Regions from separate parts of the Chryseobacterium capnotolerans genome, predicted to be linked through region 1. Evidence: riboswitches for the same ligand, from Rfam matches in the RefSeq annotation. Region 1 holds a riboswitch; the other holds the start of a gene.
The links. Region 1 has a riboswitch for thiamine pyrophosphate ahead of thiM (hydroxyethylthiazole kinase). Riboswitches for the same ligand answer to the same signal wherever they lie in the genome.

Region 1 (3,961 bases):
GAAGCTTCATCCATATTGGGAGTGATGACATCTGCAATGGGAAAAAGTGATGTAGTGAGTGCTGTGATGGTTTCATCTTCAATTAAACGGTGTCCACTGGTAGCAACCATTACAGGGTCAAAGACAATAGGTATTTTAGGGTATACTGCTAATGTGGAAACAATGGTCTCTACAAGTTGAGGCGTATGAACCATTCCTATTTTTATAGCATCAGGAACAATGTCGTCCAGAATTGCTTTTATTTGATCAGCAACAGCTTCTACAGGAATAGGATATATTTTTCGTACTCCTTGTGTATTTTGTACAGGCAAAGCCGTTAACACTGATGTTGAAAAACAGCCTAAAGCAGAAGCTGTTTTAATATCAGCCTGAATGCCGGCACCGCCGCTTCCGTCGAAACCTGCAATAGTTAATACTGAAGGGTATTTGTATTTTTTCATTTTACAATTTCATTTTTTAATTCATATGCTGCTTTTTGAGGATCGGCAGCACTGCATATAGCAGAAACTACAGCAAGACAGTCTGCTCCGGCGCTGATGACAGCTCTAGCGTTTTCAAGGTGAATATTTCCTATTGCGACCAAAGGCTTTTTCGTAATCTGCCTGATTTGAGTAATGCCTTCCAATCCCCATTCTTTAACAGTATCTGTTTTAGTTTTTGTTTTGAAAACAGGGCTTATTCCCAGGTAGTCAGCAACTGTAGTTTGTTCGTTGTAAAGCTGATCCAGGTGTTCTATTGAATAGCCAATTATTTTATTCCCGATCAAAGGCCGTTGTCTTAAATCTTGAGGAGTTGCATCGCTGTTTCCAACATGTATTCCCGCTGGATTTAGTTTTTCAGTAACGGTAATATTATCGTTGATGATAAGAGGAATGCCATATTTATCTGTAATTTCTATAAGCTGTAGGGCCTTTTGAAGGAATACCTCAGTGCTGTCTTTTTTTCACGAAGCTGTATCATGTCCACTCCTCCTAAGATCGCCTGTTCTGCAACTTCCAGAAAGTTTTTCCCCATACAATCTGCTTCAGAAATTACCAGATATAATGAGTAAGGAAAAGTATTTATACTCATGATTTTTCAATTTTTAAATGGCTGGTAAATTCTTCTTCCGTAATGTTGTAGAGTTTATCAATCAAATGAAGCTGAAGACTGCCCGGACCTTTACTCTCACGAACAGCCAGTTCGCCTGCTATTCCCAATAATGACATTGCAGCGGCAGTACCCGTTACCTTATCTTCTGTAATCCCCATAAATGCTCCGATTAATGCCGTTGCAGAACATCCCAGGCCTGTTACTTTGGTCATGAGAGGATGTCCGTTTTTGATCTGTATAGATTGATCTTGGCTCAGAATAATATCTGTTTCGCCCGAAATACATACAATCGTGTTGTATTGATTAACCAGGATTTGTGCGGCATAAACAGCATCATTACTTGCTGCGGTGCTGTCTACACCTTTGGTTGCTGTTGTATTGGTTTTAGCGAGTGCGATAATCTCAGAAGCATTACCTCTTATTACTGTAGGATGGAATTGTAACAGCTGATGCAATATCTGATCGCGAAAAGGAGTCGCTCCTGCACCTACCGGATCAAGTATCCATGGTTTATGGTAAGTTTCAGCAGTTTCAGCAGCTATAAGCATAGATTCAGCCCAGTATTCATCGAGAGTACCAATATTAATAACTACCGAATGGGCTATATTGATCATGTCTTTGATTTCAGAGTGGGCGTGTGCCATAATCGGAGAAGCTCCTGCAGCCAAAAGTGCATTGGCTGTATTGTTCATGACCACATAGTTGGTTATATTATGAACAAGGGGAGACTTTTGTCGTACAAGTTGAACTTGTTCCCAAAGATTTTTTTCCATTGTTATGATTAAAAATAAAAATAGCTTTAGGAAAAAATCCGAAACAAAAGACATCAAGAAATCATGTCATTTTGCTTTTCCCTACGTCGGTATAAGCCGTATCAGGTTCAAAGGGACTCTCTCAATTCTTTTCAGAATACCCCTAAAGCAAAACAAATGTATAAAAATTATAAGAGGAAGCAAAAACCTTTAACAGATTTTGTAGAAAGTATATTATCTCTCTACCAGCTCTTTCACCGGTTCTCCATAATGATCAATTTCTGTTTTGTTAATTTGCAGTAACTGATACCATTTTCTAAAGGCTCCTATAAATACAATAAGCATAAGGACCATTGCTGTCGCCGCTAATGCAGCAAGCAAATACTGTCCTTTGGGAATATAAATAGAAGTTACCTGAATATAACCGGCCCAGAATGTAATAATGGCCATAAACACGCCGGGAATAGCTGAACATAATGCATATTTTCCCCTGTTCATTCTTATCAGCATCGTTGTGCAGACAATAAGTCCACAGGCTGCCAATAGTTGATTACTGATTCCGAATAACGGCCAGATACTGTTTACGTTACCTGTATACACCAGATATCCCCAGGCAAAAGTGAAAAGAAGACTGCTGATAATGATTCCGGGAATCCAGTTTTTATCATTAAATTTTGGAACTACGGATCCCAGCATTTCCTGTAGAAAGAAACGTCCCACCCTTGTTCCTGCATCAATTGCAGTAAGGATAAACACAGCCTCAAACATAATCGCGAAATTATACCAATAGGCCGTCAGCTGATCCATATATGGGATTTTATTGAAGATATGCGCCATCCCCACCGCAAGAGATACGGCACCTCCTGTTCTGCCATAGAGGTCAATTCCTATTTTTTGAGAGTAATAATCTATATCTACGCCGTGTAGAGAAGGATGAGTGGCAAGGAATGAATCATAAGCCTCCTTGGGGGTATTGATGGCAAAATAATCTCCCGGCATCAATGTACAGGCTGCAATAAGTGCCATTAACGCTACAAAACCTTCTACAAGCATGGCCCCGTAGCCTACAAAAAGAATTTCTCTTTCTTTATTCAGCATTTTTGGAGTAGTCCCCGTAGCAATCACAGCATGGAATCCGGAAATCGCTCCACAGGCAATGACAATAAAAATAAAAGGAAGTACCGGTCCTCCTATAATGGGACCTCCACCATTTACAAAAGCTGTGATAGCAGGCATCTGTACAGTAGGATGTATAACAATTACCCCGATAGCCAGCATAATAATAGTTCCTATTTTCAAATAAGTGGAAAGGTAATCCCTTGGAACTAAAAGAAGCCATACTGGTAATACAGAAGCAATAAAGCCATATAAAGGAATGGCGATGGAAATTGTTTTAATATTCCATGAGAATAAATTATTCATAGTTGGATTCTGCATCAGCCCATGACCTCCGATAATTCCGGCAATCAACAGAATACCGCCTAAGATACTTGCAAACAGAACACTGTTCTTTTTATAACGCATAATCAGTCCCATAATGATGGCAATAGGCATGGTAATCACTACGGTAAAAAGAGACCATGAAGCTTCATGCATTGCATTGATGCATGCCAGAGATAGCCCAGCCAGCGTCAGAACCAGGATAAATAGGATCGCAAAACCTGCTACTGTTCCTGTTGCTTTCCCAATTTCTTTTGATGCAATAGTAGCAAGGCTTTGTCCTTTGTGTCTCACGGAAGCAAAAAGGACAACCATATCATGAACTCCACCTCCCAGTACACAGCCTATCAGAATCCATAGCGCGCCGGGAAGATATCCGAACTGTGCAGCGAGAACAGGTCCCACCAATGGTCCAGCCGCTGCAATAGCTGCAAAATGATGTCCAAAGAGTACATTTTTGTTAGTCGCTACATAATCTTTACCGTCTGCAAATTCTACAGCGGGAGTCATATTTTGATCATTAAGTCTGAGAACTTTATTGGCAATAAAAATACCATAGAAGCGGTAAGCTATTGCGAAAATAAGAACAGAGGCAAATATGAGGGTAAGCGCATTGATATTATTTAACGAATCCATATTGCTTATTTTTTTTAATGAATAAATAATTAAAATATTGT
Region 2 (3,961 bases), 1.5 Mb from region 1:
TATATCTTAATAAAACTCCGGCATGAATGGTAAAATAAGAAACGCCCTGTTCTGCCTGTTCTATCAGTGTATCTTTAAAAACTTCCCAGGTTAAATCTTCCGGTACTCCTTTTACTTTCTCCAATGCCTGATAAATAGGAACTGTACCGATTGGAACCGGGCTGTTTCTGATAATCCACTCTCTCGTCTCGTGGATGTTTTTTCCTGTGGAAAGATCCATAATGGTATCTGCTCCCCATCGGCAAGCCCAAACAGCTTTCTCTACTTCTTCATCAATACTTGATGACACTGCACTGTTCCCGATATTGGCATTGATTTTCACCAAGAAGTTTCTTCCAATAATCATCGGCTCACTTTCCGGGTGATTGATGTTATTTGGAATGATGGCTCTTCCAGCCGCAATTTCGTCTCTTACAAACTCCGGAGTGATCTTACTTTTAGGAGTATTAGCGCCAAAGCTATTTCCAATATGCTGGCAGGCCATTTCTTTCGGAACCGACTGCAATTGTTCTATTCTTTGATTTTCCCTGATGGCGATATATTCCATTTCAGGAGTAATGATGCCTTGCTTCGCATAATAAAGTTGAGTAAGCTCTTTTCCTTCCTGAGCCACTTTAGGTTTATGATCGTAGGAAAAGCGCAATGCATCAAGTTTAGGATCTGCCAGACGTGCTTTTCCATATTCTGAAGTGATTCCATCCAAAATCACAACATCTTCTCTGTCCAGAATCCATTGTTCTCTTATCCTAGGAAGTCCCTTTTGAATATCAATTGTTGCATTTTCATCGGTGTAAGGACCGGAAGTATCATAGATGGTTACCGGAGCATTTTCTTCAAAATTTCCATTGCTGAGTTTGGTAGGACTAAGCTTTATTTCACGCATTGCTACATTGATAGGATGAATTTTTCCTTCAATATAAATTTTCTTTGAGTTCGGAAATGGCGAACATGTAATTGAATGAGCCATAAATATGGGTATTAAGTATGAGAATTATCCGCCCTGAGTGGCAGTAATGATTAAAATAGAATCGTTGTTATTAAGGGATGTTTCCGCCCAGGCAGACAGCGGAATAATGCGATTGTTGAGGGCTACGGCAATACCTTTCTTTTTCCGGGTAATTCCATAGCCAATAATGCTTCCAGACTCTCAGGAAGTATATCAAATGTTTTTCGGGTGTGGTTGATTATAAGTTCCATTCCTAATGATTTACATATACTTTAGGAATGGCCATTATTGTACAATAGAATGTACAGCAAAAGTCATCTACTTTTCCCTACGCTGGTATGATCCAGATCAGGTTCAAAGGGTAAAGTCTCAGTCTGTAAAAACAGACACCCCTAAAGTGTGGGACGAAGTTAGTTATTTTTTGAGAATGGGCAAAATCAAATTTTACAGAAACAAGAAATCCATCTCAACTTTGGAGATGGATCTTATTGATATTTATTCAAAATGCTTTAATAGAAAAGCTTTAAGCTGCCATTGGTATTATATTGATTAGTCCAATTTGATTGATTCAGAAAAAATTCGGAGCTATAAGGTTTATACTCTTTTGAAATTCTTCTCTGAGGATTATTTTTTGATAATGAAAGGTAAAAATAATCTTCAAAAATTCCCAAATTCTTAAATGGATTTTGTGCAGAATCAAAATTATCAAATGTAATTTCGTTCGTAATGTATGCATCAACATTATTATGCTTTTCAGTTTTAGTTGCCTTTTCTAAATTTCCTGAATTATTATAAATAAACTTTTCTACGTACGTCAAAATATAATCTTGTGCGTCAGTTGGATCGTATGGAGCGTTAGGATATTGAGTTAAGATCTCAATTAACTTTCCTGAAGCGTCATAAGTATAGGTCAAAGACTTATCCATGTATGAATTATTAACCTCTGGAATAACTAATTTAATAACTCTACCTTGATGATCAAATTCAAACCTTCTTTCCTTCAATTGAACATTGAAACTAGGGTCAGAGCTATAATTTTTCATAATTGCTGTATTTCCTGTATACGTTATCATTGTATACACTGATTTTGAATAAGCATAAGAAAACCCCGTACTTCCAGAAAGTTCCAACTTCCCCCCTACTTTTTTACTAACTCTTCCCTGAGAATCATATTCGAAAATATAATTTTGTTCCAATTCATTAAACACAGGTGATAAAACAGGATAATTCCACGAGATTTTGCTAGTACTTTCAGTAACCGTCTGTTGTGAATTATCAATAGGTATTTCATCATTGTCTGAACAAGATGCCATAACCAGCAATGTGGCTAATAAAAGTGATTTGAATTTCATGTTATAGTTTATGATATGGTTATTCTTCGCAAGCTCTCCAGATCGCATCATTCTGCGGAACAGGAGCTATAATTTCAATCTTTTCCTTGGTAACAGGATGAATAAACTCTAATTTTCTGGCATGAAGATTAATTCCTCCATCCGGATTGGAACGTGGCGAACCATATTTTAAATCTCCTTTAATCGGAACACCTGTTTTAGATAGCTGGGCTCTGATCTGGTGATGCCTTCCGGTTTCAAGATCTATTTCAAGAAGCAGATAATTATCTAAAGTTTTGATAATATTATAGGTAAGAATAGCCTCTTTAGCTCCTTCTGTAGCTTTTGGAAAAACAATCGCCTTGTTATTCTTTTCGTTTTTCTTTAAATAATGAACAAGTCTTTGGCTTTGTGGAATTAATTCTTTCCCCACTACTGCCCAATAGGTCTTTTTAACTTCACGATTCTTCACCATCTGAGTAAGACGGGAAAGCGCTTTTGAGGTTTTAGCATAAATAACCAGCCCTGAAGTGGGACGGTCTATACGATGAACCAAGCCGAGAAAAACATTTCCCGGCTTAGCATCTCTTATTTTTATAAAGTTTTTGATAGATTCTAATAGTGATTCATCACCCGTCTTATCACCTTGTACAAGCTGACCAACTTTTTTGTTCACTACCAGAAGATGGTTGTCTTCATATACAATCTGCTCCTTCATTCAGTCTATCTGTTTCTGTTTCTATTGGACATTGAAAGAATAATCCCTGCCAAAAGACCAATTGTTTTAAGTCCCGAAATCATTGAACTATCCGGCAACAAAGCTCCAACCACACAAACTGCTGCTGCTGCATACATCGCATACATAAAGTTTTTATTGGTCAGCATCGGTGCCTGAATAAAGAAACTTGCCCCTATCAGAACATAGAAGACTTTTCTGGAAAGTAAATGATTGATCTCAGGTGAAAATAAATTGAACCAGCCTATAGCAAGACAGATTAATGCAGCAATAGATAATATTCCCTGAATAGATTGTTGTTGATTTTGCATGAATTAATAACTTTCGTTTTGGTTAGGGAATTCTACGTTCTTTACATCCTTTACATATTGAGACACAGCTCCTGTAATCTCTGTGTAAAGATCAAGGTATCTTCTTAAAAATTTAGGACTGAAACCCTTATTCATTCCCACCATATCATGATATACCAAAACCTGACCGTCACAATCAGCTCCGGCTCCAATTCCGATAGTAGGAATAGAAATGCTCTCAGTCACTTTTTTAGCAAGTTCAGCAGGAATTTTTTCCAATACAACAGAAAAGCATCCTAATTCTTCTAAAAGCTGAGCATCAGCAATCAGTTTTTCAGCTTCTGCCTCTTCTTTTGCTCTTACTTTATACGTTCCGAATTTATAAATAGACTGTGGTGTTAATCCTAAGTGTCCCATTACAGGAATTCCTGCATTGATGATTTTTTTAATAGATTTTGAAATCTCTTTTCCACCTTCAATTTTAACGGCATGAGCACCTCCTTCTTTCATCATTCTTACTGCAGACTCTAATGCTTTTTCAGGATTACTCTGATACGTTCCGAAAGGCAGATCAGCTACCACTAAAGCTCTGTCCGTTCCTCTTACCACACTTTGTGCATGGTAGATCATTTGGTCTAATGTAATAGGTAATGTAGTT

Region 2: another riboswitch for thiamine pyrophosphate. It lies ahead of H5J24_RS24920 (ubiquitin family protein); the one in region 1 lies ahead of thiM (hydroxyethylthiazole kinase).

What each region holds. Positions count from the first base shown of each region.
Region 1 is NZ_CP065589.1:3,751,819-3,755,779, reverse strand. Features, by position in the region: gene thiD (bifunctional hydroxymethylpyrimidine kinase/phosphomethylpyrimidine kinase) at 1-440, opposite strand, end outside; partial or broken gene thiE (thiamine phosphate synthase) at 437-1,014, opposite strand; gene thiM (hydroxyethylthiazole kinase) at 1,068-1,865, opposite strand; TPP riboswitch at 1,927-2,019, opposite strand; gene H5J24_RS18000 (carbon starvation CstA family protein) at 2,079-3,920, opposite strand.
Region 2 is NZ_CP065589.1:5,230,262-5,234,222, reverse strand. Features, by position in the region: gene thiC (phosphomethylpyrimidine synthase ThiC) at 1-967, opposite strand, end outside; gene H5J24_RS24920 (ubiquitin family protein) at 992-1,066, opposite strand; TPP riboswitch at 1,255-1,350, opposite strand; gene H5J24_RS24915 (hypothetical protein) at 1,456-2,298, opposite strand; gene H5J24_RS24910 (RluA family pseudouridine synthase) at 2,318-2,995, opposite strand; gene H5J24_RS24905 (hypothetical protein) at 3,001-3,324, opposite strand; gene panB (3-methyl-2-oxobutanoate hydroxymethyltransferase) at 3,328-3,961, opposite strand, start outside.